Regions from separate parts of the Bradyrhizobium sp. AUGA SZCCT0105 genome, predicted to be linked through region 2. Evidence: riboswitches for the same ligand, from Rfam matches in the RefSeq annotation. Region 2 holds a riboswitch; the other holds the start of a gene.
The links. A riboswitch is a leader RNA that binds a small molecule or an ion and turns the genes downstream of it on or off. The one in region 2 is predicted to bind glycine.

Region 1: it holds a riboswitch for glycine, as region 2 does, so the genes downstream of both, JQ573_RS10635 (D-amino acid dehydrogenase) here and gcvT (glycine cleavage system aminomethyltransferase GcvT) in region 2, are expected to answer to the same signal.

The regions. Positions count from the first base shown of each region.
Region 1 covers NZ_JAFCMK010000002.1:339,928-347,447, forward strand. The annotation lists gene JQ573_RS10625 (ABC transporter substrate-binding protein) at 1-924, opposite strand, end outside; gene JQ573_RS10630 (M20/M25/M40 family metallo-hydrolase) at 1,194-2,324, shown strand; glycine riboswitch at 2,416-2,520, shown strand; glycine riboswitch at 2,524-2,638, shown strand; gene JQ573_RS10635 (D-amino acid dehydrogenase) at 2,707-4,014, shown strand; gene JQ573_RS10640 (ArgE/DapE family deacylase) at 4,141-5,457, shown strand; gene JQ573_RS10645 (ABC transporter permease) at 5,721-6,662, shown strand; gene JQ573_RS10650 (ABC transporter permease) at 6,666-7,520, shown strand, end outside.
Region 2 covers NZ_JAFCMK010000002.1:494,812-502,331, forward strand. The annotation lists gene alaS (alanine--tRNA ligase) at 1-1,857, opposite strand, end outside; glycine riboswitch at 2,061-2,149, shown strand; gene gcvT (glycine cleavage system aminomethyltransferase GcvT) at 2,295-3,440, shown strand; gene gcvH (glycine cleavage system protein GcvH) at 3,461-3,826, shown strand; gene gcvP (aminomethyl-transferring glycine dehydrogenase) at 3,849-6,722, shown strand; gene JQ573_RS11415 (thioesterase family protein) at 6,903-7,334, shown strand; gene JQ573_RS11420 (hypothetical protein) at 7,367-7,520, opposite strand, start outside.

The sequences.
Region 1 (7,520 bases), 150 kb from region 2:
CTTGATGTTGTCGAACGGCGGATAGAGGAAGTTCATGCGGCCGAGCGTCTGGAAGCCGAACTTGTTCAGCGTCTCGACCTTCAGGTCCTTGTCGCCTTCCAGGATCGACAACGTGTCGAACGACGGGTTCTCCAGGAAATCGATGTCGCCGGACTGCAGCGCGTTCATCGCAGTCTGCGCGTCGGCCATCGTGACCCACTCGACGCGGTCAACCTTCACGACCTTGCCGCCCGCGGTCCAGCTCGCCGGCTCCTTGCGCGGCACGTAGTCCGTGTTCTTGACATAGACCGCCTTCACGCCAGGCTGGAATTCGGCCTGGACGAACTTGAACGGGCCCGAACCGATCTGCTCCGGGATCGGCTTGTCCGGCGGGGTTTCGGCCAGCCGCTTCGGCATCATGAAGGCAACGCGCGACGACGGCTTGCCGATCGAATCCAGCACCAGGCCGTAGGGCTCCTTCAGCTTCAGCGTGATCGTCTTCGCGTCGGTGGCCTCTAAGCTCGCCGTGAAATCCATCAGCTTCTGGCCCATGCCGTCGACCTTGGCCCAGCGCTTCAGCGAAGCGACGCAGTCTTCCGCGGTCACCGGCGTTCCGTCGTGCCACTTCAGGCCATCGCGCAGCGTGAATGTGTAAGTGAGCTTGTCGTCAGACACCTTCCAGTCGGCCATCTGCGGCTGGATCTTGAAGTTGGAGTCGGTCGCGACCAGCGTGTCGTAGACCATGTAGCCATGGTCTCGCGTGATATAGGCCGTGGTCAGGATCGGATCGATGACGCGCAGATCCGAATGCATCACCGCGGTGATGGTCTTGCCCGCGGCCATCGCCTGCGGCGCAAAGGACAATTCCTGCGGCGCGAACGACAGCGCGAGCGCCGTCAACGCAGCCGCTAGCGTGCGGTGCTTCCAACGCGAGATAGGGAACATGCAATTTCTCCTGACGTGTAACTGGTCAAAGCCGGCTTATTCGTTATGCATGCGGTTCGTTATTTAGGCGAACTAACATGCTGTATGGCTTGTGAAATCGAGACTTGCATCAAGCGCAATGCGCGTCAATCGGTTTCCGGCAGGATCGAACGTATACGAACGAATGAACCGCTGGTGCAGCGCATTTGACTTTACAAACTCGTCTTCCGAGCTTTTCGTACGGCACGCGAACGCGTATCGGCGCGCACAAACAACAAGAGAGAAAAGACATGAACCCCGCCAATCTTCCTTTTGATTCCGAAGCGATGCTGCAGGGGCTGCGCAGCTGGGTGGAATGCGAGAGTCCGACATGGGATGCGGCCGCAGTCGAGCGCATGCTCGACCTCGCCGCGCGCGAGATGGCGGTGATGGGTGCGACGATCGAACGCATCGCGGGACGCCAGGGCTTCGCTGGCTGCGTCCGCGCCCGTTTTCCCCATCCGAAACAAGGTCAGCCCGGCATCCTCATCGCCGGCCATCTGGACACCGTGCACCCGGTCGGCACCATCGAAAAGCTGGCGTGGCGGCGCGAAGGCAACAAGTGCTTCGGGCCCGGTATCTTCGACATGAAGGGCGGCAACTATCTGTCGATCGAGGCGATCCGGCAGTTGGCGCGCGCGTCCTTTACGACGCCGCTGCCGATCACGGTGCTGTTCACGCCCGATGAAGAGGTCGGCACGCCGTCGACGCGCGTCATCATCGAGGCCGAAGCCGCGCGCAACAAATACGTGCTGGTGCCCGAGCCCGGCCGGCCGAACAACGGCGTCGTCACCGGCCGCTACGCAATCGCGCGCTTCAATCTGGAAGCTGTCGGCAAGCCAAGCCATGCCGGCGCGACACTCTCCTCGGGCCGTTCCGCGATCCGCGAAATGGCCCGGCAAATCATTGCCATCGACGGCATGACCACCGAAGACTGCACCTTCTCGGTCGGCATCGTGCATGGCGGGCAATGGGTCAATTGCGTCGCAACGACCTGCACCGGCGAAGCGCTCAGCATGGCCAAGCGCCAGGCCGATCTCGACCGCGGCGTCGAGCGCATGCTGGCGCTGTCGGGTACGGCAAATGACGTGACATTCAAGGTCACGCGCGGCGTCACGCGCCCGGTGTGGGAGCCGGATGCCGGCACCATGGCCCTCTATGAAAAGGCAAAGCGTCTCGCCGCCGATATGGGTCTTGATTTGCCGCATGGCAGCGCCGGCGGCGGCTCTGACGGCAACTTCACTGGCGCGATGGGCATCCCGACCCTCGACGGCCTCGGCGTACGGGGCGCCGACGCCCACACTTTGAACGAACATATCGAAGTCGAGAGCCTCGCCGAGCGTGGCCGCCTGATGGCGGCACTGCTGGCGACGCTCGATTAACTCGATTTGCACTGCACAACACGTTGGCACTGCCGGACCGAAATTTAGCCTTGTCCAATTTTTTGGCTTCGCCTACGGTCCGGCCGTCCAACACGACGATGCGGGAGAGATCGAAGCGACAACATTCGTGTTGTGCTTCGGCGCCGACGGAGCAACCGCCCCGGAAACTCTCAGGCAAAAGGACTGTATCGTCAGGACGATCTGGAGAGAGACGGCATGGCCAAATGGAAACGGCCATGACGTCCACCGAAGGGGATAGTCTGCCATCGGGCCGAGGCCCGATGCGGATCAAGCTCTCAGGTACCGTGACAGATGGGGCGTCGAAACAGCCGGTTTCACCGGTGGTTCGGCGACTCTAACCCACGGGAGCCTGAAGACCACCATGCCTCACATCGCAATCATTGGCGCCGGCATCACCGGCGTGACGACGGCCTATGCCCTGCTCGAACGCGGCTACCGGGTGACTGTCCTCGACAGGCATCGCTACGCCGCGATGGAAACCTCGTTCGCCAACGGCGGACAGCTTTCCGCCAGCAATGCGGAGGTGTGGAACAGCGCCGCGACCATCCTCAAGGGGTTGCGCTGGATGCTTCGAAGCGACGCGCCGCTGCTGATGAATCCGAAGCCGAGCTGGCACAAATACTCCTGGATCGGCGAGTTCGTCGGCCACATCGGCCGCTATCGCACCAACACCATCGAGACCACGCGGCTCGCAATCGAAGCGCGCAAGCATCTGTTCTCGATCGCACAGCGCGAGAATATCGCCTTCGATCTCGAACGCCGCGGCATCCTGCACGTCTATCACGACAAGGCCGGATTCGAGGCGGGCCTGCGCGTCAACACGCTGCTGCAACAAGGCGGGCTCGACCGCCGGCCGGTGACGGCGGACGAAATCCGCAGCATCGAACCCGCGCTGCAGACGACCTGCTATGGCGGCTTCTTCACGCCGTCGGACGCGACCGGCGATATCCACAAGTTCACGCGCGGGCTCGCCGACGCCTGCATCCGCCGCGGTGCGAGCTTCGTCCATGAAGCCGATGTCGATGCGATCGCGCGCGGCGACGACGGCTTCCGCATCGGCTGGAACGAAGCCGCTTCGCACGATGCTGGCGTCGCGACGCGACATGAGTTGCAGGCGGACGGCATCGTGATTTGCGCCGGCGTCGCGAGCCGCCACTTCGCAGGCCTGCTCAACGACCGCGTCAACGTCTATCCGGTGAAGGGCTATTCGATCACCGTGCAGCTCGATGCGCCGCAAAGCCGGGACGCTGCGCCAACCGTCAGCCTGCTCGATGAGGCGGCGAAAATCGTCACCAGCCGGCTCGGCGCGGACCGCTTCCGCGTCGCCGGCACGGCCGAGTTCAACGGCTTCAACCGCGACATCCGCGCAGACCGCATCCAGCCGCTGGTGGATTGGGTGCGGCAGCATTTTCCCGGCATCGACACCTCGAGGGTCGTGCCGTGGGCCGGCCTGCGCCCGATGATGCCGAACATGATGCCGGTGGTGCGCGCCGGACGGTTTCCGGGCGTGTTCTACAACACCGGCCACGGTCATCTCGGCTGGACGCTGTCGGCTGCGACGGCGCAGATGGTGGCAGGCGCGATCGATGACTGGCGCGACCTCGACACGCCTTCAATGGTGCCGTCGCAGGTCGATGTGACCGAGACCGCCCGCGCAGCTTTCCCCTAATTATCCGGCCGACGAGGAAGAATATGAGCGTATTTGCGTGTGGCCAAGTCGGAATTCGCTGAGAAACACCGCATGACAACGACTAGCGTCACATTGGGGAAAAGCGCTTCAGCGCGGGAGGGGACAATGCGCATTGGGGTGGCGGACACGCACGAGACGTTGACCAAGCCGGATCAGATTGCCGCAGAGCTGTGCGCGGCCGTCGATCGAAACTTCGACGATCAGATCGCGTTCCTGTCGCGCATGGTGCAGTTCCGCAGCTTGCGCGGACAGGAAGCCCCACAGCAACATTGGCTGGCGGAGCAATTCGCAAAGCGCCGCTACGACGTCGATACGTTCAGCCTTGCCGACGTCAACCTGATGAGTCATCCGAAGGCTGCACCGATGGACGGCATCGACCTTGCCGGATCGCAGCAGGTCGTTGCGACGCTCGACAGCAAAGGCAGCGGACGCAGCCTGATCCTGCAAGGTCATATCGACGTGGTGCCGGAGGGGCCCGCCGATCTTTGGGAACAACCGCCGTTCTCGGGCGCCGTGCACGACGGCTGGATGTTCGGGCGCGGCGCGCAAGACATGAAGGCCGGTGTCTCGGCAATGATCTTCGCGCTCGATGCTTTCAGAGACGCCGGCTATGCCCCGGGCGGACGCGTCCATCTGCAAACCGTGACCGAGGAAGAGAGCACCGGCAACGGCGCGCTGTCGACCTTGATGCGCGGCTATCGCGCCGACGCCTGCCTGATTCCCGAACCGACCGGACACACGCTCACGCGCGCCCAGGTCGGCGCCGTCTGGTTTCGACTGCGCGTCCGCGGCACGCCGGTGCATGTCGCCTATTCGGAAGCCGGTACGAGCGCCATCCTGTCGGCGATGCATCTGGTGCGCGCATTCCAGGATTACACCAGGGCGCTCAATGCCCGGGCGCTCGACAACAGCTGGTTCCGCAGCGTCAAGAATCCGATCAAGTTCAACGTCGGGATCATCAAGGGCGGCGATTGGGCCAGTTCGACCGCGGCCTGGTGCGAACTGGATTGCCGGCTTGGTCTCTTGCCGGGCGAAACACCCCAGCAGGCGATGCGCGGCATCGAGGAATGCCTGACGGAGGCGCACAAGGCCGACGACTTCCTGTCCGATAATCCGGCCGAGCTCGTGTGGAGCGGTTTTCAGGCAGACGCAGCGGTGTGCGAGCCTGGCAGCGAAGCGGAAGCAGCCCTGTCGGCAGCACATCATTCCATCTTCCAGGCTCCGATGCAGGAGCGCCTGTCCACCGCCGTCAACGACACCCGCTACTATTGCGTCGACTACGGCATCCCTGCCCTTTGCTATGGTCCGTACGGTATCGGCCCGCATGCGTTCAACGAACGTGTCGAGCTCGACAGCCTTCGCAAGACAACGCAGAGCATCGCACTGTTCGTCGCCAATTGGTGCGGCGTGGTGAAAGCGTGAATGGACTTGCCGTTTCAGGTCGGTGGCACATGGCGACATGTGCAATTCGAAATAGCAACTTCAGACCAAAGGAGGCCGCCAACGGCCTGAACCGCGCCTTGATATGACGTCTCCATTGGCACAGTATTTGCCTGCAAATTCATCACGTTCGCGCTAGTCTTGAGACAAGACGCAGAAGCGCATGAGACACATCACGGGGACACCATGAGTATGATGCGGCCCAGCCTTCGCTTCGCACCATCTGACGGCAGGAGATAGCAGCGATGATCGGCTATCTCCTCCGCCGCATCCTCGCCGCCATTCCCGTGATGGGCGTGGTGGCTCTGTTCGTGTTCCTGTTGCTGCGGCTGACGCCGGGTGACCCGGCCGCAATTCTTGCCGGCGACAATGCGACACCGGAACAGCTCGACCGTATACGCACCTCGCTCGGTCTCAACGAGCCGATCTACATCCAGTTTTATACCTGGGTCGCCAAGCTGCTGCACGGCGACCTCGGCGTCTCCCTGATCTCGAACAAGCCGATCCTCGAAATGATCGGTCCGCGCCTCGAGCCCTCGATCTCGGTCGCACTCGCCACCATCGTGCTTTCGATCCTGGTGGCGGTGCCGCTTGGCGTGATCGCGGCATGGAAACACGGCACCTGGATCGATCGCTGCGTGATGGGGCTGTCGGTGCTCGGCTTCTCGGTGCCGGTGTTCGTGATCGGCTATGTGCTGATCCAGGTGTTTGCGATCGATCTGCGTTGGGTGCCGGTGCAGGGCTTCAAGAGCATCTCGGCCGGCTTCGGTCCGTTCTTCGAACGCATCATCCTGCCGACCTGCACGCTCTCCTTCATCTATGTCGCGTTGATCGCACGCATGACACGGGCCTCGATGCTCGATGTGCTGGGTGAGGATTACGTGCGCACCGCGCGGGCCAAGGGCATCGGCGAGACCGGTGTGCTGCTGCGCCATGCGCTGCGCAACGCCGCGGTTCCGGTCATCACCGTGATCGGTTCCGGTTTCGCGCTGCTGATCTCGGGCGTGGTCGTCACCGAGAGCGTGTTCAACCTGCCCGGCATCGGCCGCCTCACCGTCGATGCGGTGCTGGCGCGCGACTATCCGGTGATCCAGGCCATGATCCTTTTGACATCGGGTATCTATGTCGCGGTCAATCTCTTGATCGACCTCGCTTACACCCTGCTCGATCCTCGTATCCGGTACTGAGCAATGGCGATCGAAACCCTTCCCGAATCCTCCATCCCCGTCACCCGGCCGTTCCGCGTCAAGTTCGGCTTCCTGGCGTCGACGCCGATCATCGCGGTTGCAACGATCTGCCTCGTCCTGATCATCCTGATGGCGATCTTCGCGCCGCTGCTCGCGCCGCACGATCCGTTGTTGCTGACGCCGTCGCAGCGGCTGAAGCCGTCGAGCGCGCAATACCTGCTCGGCACCGACGCCTATGGACGCGACCTGCTGTCGCGCGTCATCTATGGCGCACGGATCTCGCTGTTGATCGGGCTCGGCGCCGCCGTCTGCTCGATCGCCATCGGGCTCCTGATCGGCCTCGTCGCCGGCTTCTTCCGCTGGGTCGATGCGGTGATGATGCGCGTGATGGACGGCTTGATGGCGATCCCCGCTATCCTGCTCGCGATCGCCGTGGTGTCGCTGTCCGGCGCCAGCATCTGGACCGTGATGGTCGCGATCACCATCCCCGAGATCCCGCGCGTGGCGCGGCTGGTGCGCTCGGTGGTGCTGACCGCGCGCGAGGAGCCCTATGTCGAGGCCGCGATCTCGCTGGGCTCAAGCCTGCCGAAGATCATGTGGCGGCATTTGATGCCGAACACGATCGCGCCGCTGATCGTGCAAGGCACCTATGTCTGCGCATCCGCGATCCTGACCGAGGCGATCCTGTCGTTCCTCGGCGCCGGCATCTCGCCGGAAACGCCGACCTGGGGCAACATCATGGCCGAGGGCCGTGCCTATTTCCAGGTCAAGCCGTCGCTGATCTTCTGGCCGGGGCTGCTGCTCTCGATCGCCATTCTCAGCGTCAACCTGATCGGCGACGCCGCGCGCGACGCGCTC
Region 2 (7,520 bases):
GACGTTGTTGGCGATGTCCTCGACCCGGGCGAGCTCTTCCGGCGTGATCGGCTTCGGATGCACGAAATCGAAGCGCAGGCGATCGGGCGCGACCAGCGAGCCGCGCTGCGCGATGTGGTCGCCGAGCACCTGGCGCAGCGCCTCATGCAGCAGATGCGTCGCCGAGTGGTTGGCGCGGATCGACGAACGCCTGGCGTGGTCGACCTCGAGCTGCAGGGCGGTGCCGACGTTCAGCGTGCCCTGCTCCACCGTGCCGACATGCACGAACAGGTCGCCGGCCTTCTTCTGCATGTCGGTGACGCGGAATTTGACGCCCTCGCCCGTGAGGATGCCGACGTCGCCGACCTGACCACCGGACTCGGCATAGAACGGCGTCTGGTTCAGCACGATCGCGCCGCTCTCGCCGGCCTCGAGGCCGTCGACCTCGGCGCCGTCCTTGACCAGCGCCGTCACCACGCCTTCCGCGCTCTCGGTCTCATAGCCAAGGAATTCGGTTGCGCCGAGCTTCTCGCGCAGCGGGAACCAGATGGTCTCGGTCGCCGCCTCGCCAGAGCCTGCCCAGGAAGCGCGCGCCTTCTCGCGCTGGCGGTTCATCGCATCGGTAAACGATGCCTGGTCCACGCTGATGCCGCGCGACTTCAGCGCGTCCTGTGTCAGGTCCAACGGGAAGCCATAAGTGTCGTACAGCGTGAACGCGGTGTCGCCGTCGAACATGTCGCCCTTCTTGAGGCCGGCGCTCTTCTCATCGAGGATCGACAGGCCGCGCACCAGCGTCTTGCGGAAGCGGGTCTCTTCCAGCTGCAGCGTCTCCTCGATCAGCTTCTCCGCGCGCACCAGGTCCGGATAGGCCTGGCCCATCTCGCGGACCAGCGCCCAGACCAGGCGATGCATCAGCGGCTCGCTCGCGCCCAAGAGCTGTGCGTGACGCATCGCGCGGCGCATGATCCGGCGCAGCACATAGCCGCGGCCCTCGTTCGACGGCAGCACGCCGTCGGCGATCAGGAACGCCGAGGAGCGCAGATGGTCGGCCATCACCCGGTACGACGCCACGTTCTGCTCGTTCGGCCCATGGCCGAGGGCCGATGCGGCCGCATCGATCAGATGGCGGAACAGATCGGTCTCGAACACGCTCTCGACGCCCTGCAGGATGCAGGCCATGCGCTCCAGCCCCATGCCGGTGTCGATCGAGGGACGCGGCAGCGCCACGCGCTCTTCCTTCGTCACCTGCTCGTACTGCATGAACACCAGGTTCCAGAATTCGAGGAAGCGATCACCGTCCTCCTCCGGGCTGCCCGGAGGTCCGCCCCAGATGTGCTCGCCGCGATCGATGAAGATCTCGGAGCACGGACCGCACGGGCCGGTATCGCCCATCGCCCAGAAATTGTCTGAAGTCGGGATGCGGATGATGCGGTCATCCGAGAACCCTGCGATCTTCTTCCAGTAGCCGGCCGCCTCGTCGTCGGTGTGGTAGACGGTGACGAGAAGCTTGTCCTTCTTCAGCCCGAAATCCTTGGTGATCAGATTCCAAGCGAGCTCGATCGCGCGCTCTTTGAAGTAGTCGCCGAACGAGAAGTTGCCGAGCATCTCGAAGAAAGTGAGATGGCGCGCGGTGTAGCCGACATTGTCGAGGTCGTTATGCTTGCCGCCGGCGCGCACGCACTTCTGCGACGTCGTGGCGCGCTGATAGCTGCGCTTCTCGACACCGGTGAAGACGTTCTTGAACTGCACCATGCCGGCATTGGTGAACATCAGGGTCGGGTCGTTGCGCGGAACCAGCGGCGACGACGCCACGATCTCGTGGCCGTTCTCCTTGAAGAAGTTCAGAAATGTCGACCTGATGTCGTTGACGCTGCTCATGTTCATCCAATCGGAAAAAGGGGCCGGCCAGCCGCAAAAAGGCGTCATTTTCCGGCCGAACGCTTTTAGACATTGCCAGCTGCGGTGTCCAGAAACTGTGCAGGCGGATCATGGGCTTGCCGCGGCAGCACAAAGCCCCATTGGATAGTTGCTGCAGCTGCGTTGACAGTCTTGGTGGCGCCGTGTTTTCTACCTACCTGTTACTAGTCACGTCGGGAGAGACCGGCCTTACCGCCGGCGCCGAAGGAGCAACCGCCCCGGAAACTCTCAGGCAAAAGGACCGCGTGACGTCTAACATCTGGAAAGAGGCGCTGGGGTTGGTTCTCCCCGATGCGTCCGCCGACGGGATAATACTCTCAGGCACAGCGACAGATGGGGCTTTCTGCAGGTTTCTCAAGGGGAAATAGGTCCCCTGCGGGAACCGCGAGGGCCCTGTGATGTCTGCGCGCGAAACCTCCCCGCTGAAACAGACCCCGCTGCACGCGCTGCATCTGGCACGTGGGGCCAAGATGGTGCCGTTCGCCGGCTACGACATGCCGGTGCAATACACGGCCGGCGTGCTGAAGGAGCATCTCCACACCCGCAAGGAAGCCGGCCTGTTCGACGTGTCCCACATGGGACAGCTCGTGCTGAAGGCCAAATCCGGCAAGGTCGGCGACGCGGCGCTCGCGCTGGAAAAACTGGTGCCGCAGGACATCGTCAGCATCGCGCCGGGACGGCAGCGCTACGCGCAATTCACCAACGACGACGGCGGCCTGCTCGACGATCTGATGGTGGCGAATTTCGGCGATCACCTGTTCCTGGTGGTCAACGCCGCCTGCAAGGCCGAGGACGAGGCGCATCTGCGGGCGCATCTCTCCGATGCCTGCGAGATCGTGTCGCTGGCCGACCGCGCGCTGATCGCGCTGCAGGGGCCGAAAGCCGAATCGGCGCTGGCGAAACTCTGTCCAGATGTCAGTTCGATGAAATTCATGGACGCAGGTCCGCGCCGCCTCAGTGACATCGACTGCTTCGTCTCGCGCTCCGGCTATACCGGCGAGGACGGCTTTGAGATTTCCGTGCCTGCAGACAAGGCGGAAGCCCTGGTCAGTGCGCTATTGGACAATCCCGACGTGCTGCCGATCGGGCTCGGCGCCCGCGACAGCCTGCGGCTCGAGGCCGGGCTTTGCCTCTATGGCCACGATATCGACACCACGACGACGCCGGTCGAAGGCGCGCTGGAATGGTCGGTGCAGAAGATTCGCCGCAGCGGCGGCGCCCGCGCCGGCGGTTTTCCGGGCGCCGACAAGATTCTCGCGCAATTCGCCGACGGCGCCGCTCGCCGCCGTGTCGGCCTGAAGCCCGACGGCCGCGCGCCGGTGCGCGAAGGCGCTGCCCTGTTCGCCGATCCGACCTCGACCGAGCCAATCGGCAAGGTGACCTCGGGCGGCTTTGGCCCGAGCCTCAATGCGCCGGTTGCGATGGGCTATCTGCCCACCACCCTCTCCGCCGTCGGCACCACGGTTTTCGCCGAAGTGCGCGGCCAGCGGCTGCCGCTCAAGGTCGCCGCCACGCCCTTCGTTCCCAATACCTACAAACGCTAAACGCCAAAGGATCTATCCCCATGACGACGCTGTACACGTCCGACCACGAATGGCTCCGCATCGAGGGCGACGTCGCCACGATCGGCATCACCGATTACGCGCAGTCACAGCTCGGCGACGTCGTGTTCGTCGAGCTGCCTAAGGTCGGCCGCAGTCTGAAGAAGGCCGAGGCCGCCGCGGTTGTCGAATCCGTCAAGGCAGCCTCCGACGTCTACGCGCCGATCACCGGCGAAGTGATCGAGGTCAACGAGGCGCTCGCGGCCGAGCCCGCGCTGGTCAATTCGGATGCCGGCGGCAAGGCCTGGTTCTTCAAGCTGAAGATTGCCGACAAGGGCGAACTCGGCGGCCTGATGGATGAGGCCGCCTACGCCGCGCACACCGCCTGAGGATCACCCCAAGGATTAGCCCATGAACGCGCCCTTCAAGCCGATCAACGAAGCCGCCACCGATTTCGTCCGCCGACACATCGGACCATCCCCGCGCGACATCAACGCGATGTTGGAGACGGTCGGCGCCGCGAGCCTGCAGGCGCTGATGAATGAGACGCTGCCGGCGTCGATCCTTCAGAAGGCGCCGCTCGATCTCGGCCGGGCGCTGAGCGAAACCGAAGCGCTCGCGCATATGAGCGAGCTCGCCGCGCAGAACCAGGTGTTCACCTCGCTGATCGGCCAGGGCTATTCCGGCACCATCCTGCCCGCGGTGATCCAGCGCAACATCCTGGAGAACCCGGCCTGGTACACCGCCTATACGCCGTATCAGCCGGAGATCAGCCAGGGCCGGCTCGAGGCCCTCTTCAATTTCCAGACCATGATCTGCGATCTCACCGGGCTCGACGTCGCCAACGCCTCGCTGCTCGACGAGGCGACCGCGGCCGCCGAAGCAATGGCGCTCGCCGAGCGCCACTCGCAGGTGAAGGCAAAGGTGTTCTTCGTCGACAAGGAGGTGCATCCGCAGACGCTGGCGGTGATGCGCACGCGCGCCGCGCCGCTGGGCTGGGCGCTGGTGGTCGGCGATCCCCTGACCGAGCTCGACAAGGCCGACGTGCTCGGCGCGCTGCTGCAATATCCCGGCACGACAGGCGCAGTGCGCGACCTCCGGCCGGCGATCGCATCGCTGCGCGCCAAGGGTGCGCTTGCGATCGTCGCCGCGGACCTGCTGTCGCTGGCTTTGCTGACCTCGCCCGGTGAGCTCGGCGCCGACATCGCAATCGGCTCGGCGCAGCGGTTCGGCGTGCCGATGGGCTATGGCGGACCGCACGCCGCCTACATGGCGGTGCGCGACACGCTGAAGCGCTCGCTGCCCGGCCGCATCGTCGGCCTTTCGGTGGATTCGCGCGGTGCACCGGCCTATCGCCTCGCGCTGCAGACCCGCGAGCAGCATATCCGCCGCGAAAAGGCGACCTCCAACATCTGCACCGCGCAGGTGCTGCTCGCCGTGATCGCCTCGATGTATGCGGTGTATCACGGCCCCGAAGGCCTGACCCATATCGCACGCGGCGTGCATCGCCGCGCCACCGTGCTCGCCGCGGGCCTGCGCAAGCTCGGCTTTGCGCCGACCAGCGAGGCGTTCTTCGACACAGTAACCGTCGAGGTCGGAGCGAAGCAGATCGAGATCGTCTCCCGCGCGCTGGCGGAGCGGATCAATCTGCGCATCGGTGCGACCACGCTCGGCATCGCGCTCGACGAGACCACGACGCCGGAGACCGTCGAGGCGGTGTGGCGCGTGTTCGGCGGCAAGCTCAGCTTTGCCGAGATCGAGGCGGCCGCGCGCGAGGCGCTGCCGAAGGAGCTGCGCCGCACCAGCGCATTCCTCACCCACCCGGTGTTCAACACCCACCGTTCGGAGACCGAGCTGCTGCGCTACATGCGCAAACTCAGTGATCGCGATCTCGCGCTCGACCGCGCGATGATCCCGCTCGGCTCCTGCACGATGAAGCTCAACGCCACCACCGAGATGATCCCGCTCACCTGGCCGGCGTTCGGCAATCTGCATCCGTTCGCGCCGGCGGATCAGGCCAAGGGCTATCACGCGCTGTTCAAGCGGCTGGAGCAGTGGCTGTGCGACATCACCGGCTATGACGCGATCTCGCTGCAGCCGAATTCCGGCGCACAGGGCGAATATGCCGGGCTGCTGGCGATCCGGGGTTATCATCTCGCCCGCGGCGAGCCGCACCGCAAGGTCTGCCTGATCCCCTCCTCCGCGCACGGCACCAATCCGGCCTCGGCCGCGATGGTCGGCATGGACGTCGTGGTGGTGGCCTGCGACGCGCGCGGCGATGTCGACGTCAATGATCTTCGCGCCAAGGCGGAGAAGCATTCGGCCAATCTCGCCGCTGTCATGATCACCTATCCGTCGACCCACGGCGTGTTCGAGGAGCATATCAGCGAGATCTGCGACATCGTGCATGCGCATGGCGGCCAGGTCTATCTCGACGGCGCCAACATGAACGCGCAGGTCGGGCTGTCGCGGCCCGGCGATTACGGCGCCGATGTCAGCCATCTCAATCTGCACAAGACCTTCTGCATCCCACATGGCGGCGGCGGCCCCGGCATGGGCCCGATCGGTGTGAAGGCGCATCTTGCGCCCTATCTCCCGGGTCATCCCGCAACCGACGGCGCGACCGCACACGCCATCGGCCCGGTGTCGGCCGCGCCGTTCGGCTCGGCGTCGATCCTGACCATCTCCTACATCTACATCCTGATGATGGGCGGCGAAGGGCTCACGCGCGCCACCGAGGTTGCGATCCTCAATGCCAACTACATCGCCGCACGGCTGCAGCCGCACTTCCCGGTGCTGTATCGCAACGAGCGCGGCCGCGTCGCGCATGAGTGCATCGTCGACCCGCGGGCGCTGAAGACGACCAGCGGCGTCACCGTGGACGACATCGCCAAGCGGCTGATCGACTACGGCTTCCACGCGCCGACCATGAGCTTCCCGGTAGCGGGCACGCTGATGATCGAACCGACGGAATCGGAATCGAAGTTCGAGATCGACCGCTTCTGCGACGCCATGATCGCGATCCGGGGCGAGATCGCGGAGATCGAGAAGGGCCGCTGGAAGGTCGAGGCGTCGCCGCTGCGCCACGCGCCGCACACCGTCCACGACATCGCCGACGATGCCTGGAACCGGGCCTACAGCCGCGCCGAGGGCTGCTTCCCGGCCGGCGTGTCGCGCTCCGACAAATACTGGAGCCCGGTCGGCCGCGTCGACAATGTCTACGGCGACCGCAATCTGGTGTGCTCGTGCCCGCCGATCGAGGATTACGCGCAGGCGGCGGAGTAAGGCGGCCGTTGCTCTGGCCACTATTGTAGGATGGGTAGAGCGCAGCGAAACCCATCGATTGCATCCGGACTGTGAAGTGATGGGTTTCGCTTCGCTCTACCCATCCTACGATCCGGCCACCATAACGTCCCCGCTGGAGGCGGACGAACGATAAGAAGCAGCGCCGCGGCAGGAGGAAACATGCGCGAGCAATTCTGGTTTCATTTCCCGTTCCGCGTCCGCTATTCCGAGGTCGACGCGCAGGCCGTGGTGTTCAACGCGCACTACCTGACCTACTTCGACACCGCGATAACAGAGTATTTCCGCGCGCTCGGTTACGACTATCTCGGCGAGGTCGCGCGGACCGGCATCGACTTTCACACCGTGAAATCAGTCGTCGAGTACAAGGCGCCGATCCGGTTCGACGAGGACATCGAGGTCTGCGTGCGGGTCGCCAAGATCGGCCGTTCCTCGATCGTGCTTACCCTCGAGATCTTCGCCAAGGGCTCCGACGACCTGCGCGCCACCGGCGAGATCATCTGGGTCGCCACCGACCAGAAGACCCATCAATCGGTCGCCGTGACGGAAGACTTGCGCGCGCTGATTGCGAGCCGGGAAAAGGCGCTGGCGTAACGCGGCGCCTACCGGCGTCACGCGATCAAGCCTTACGGCGCGACCAAGGTGCGGCTCTCGGAGTCCCAGCGCCACAGCCGCTCGTTGGTCAGCTCGGTGCCGCCCCACCAGCGATGGATCGGGTTGTGCTGGCTGAAATCGCCGGAGCCCGCGACGATTGCCCTGCCGAGGCCGGTCAGCGCGAGC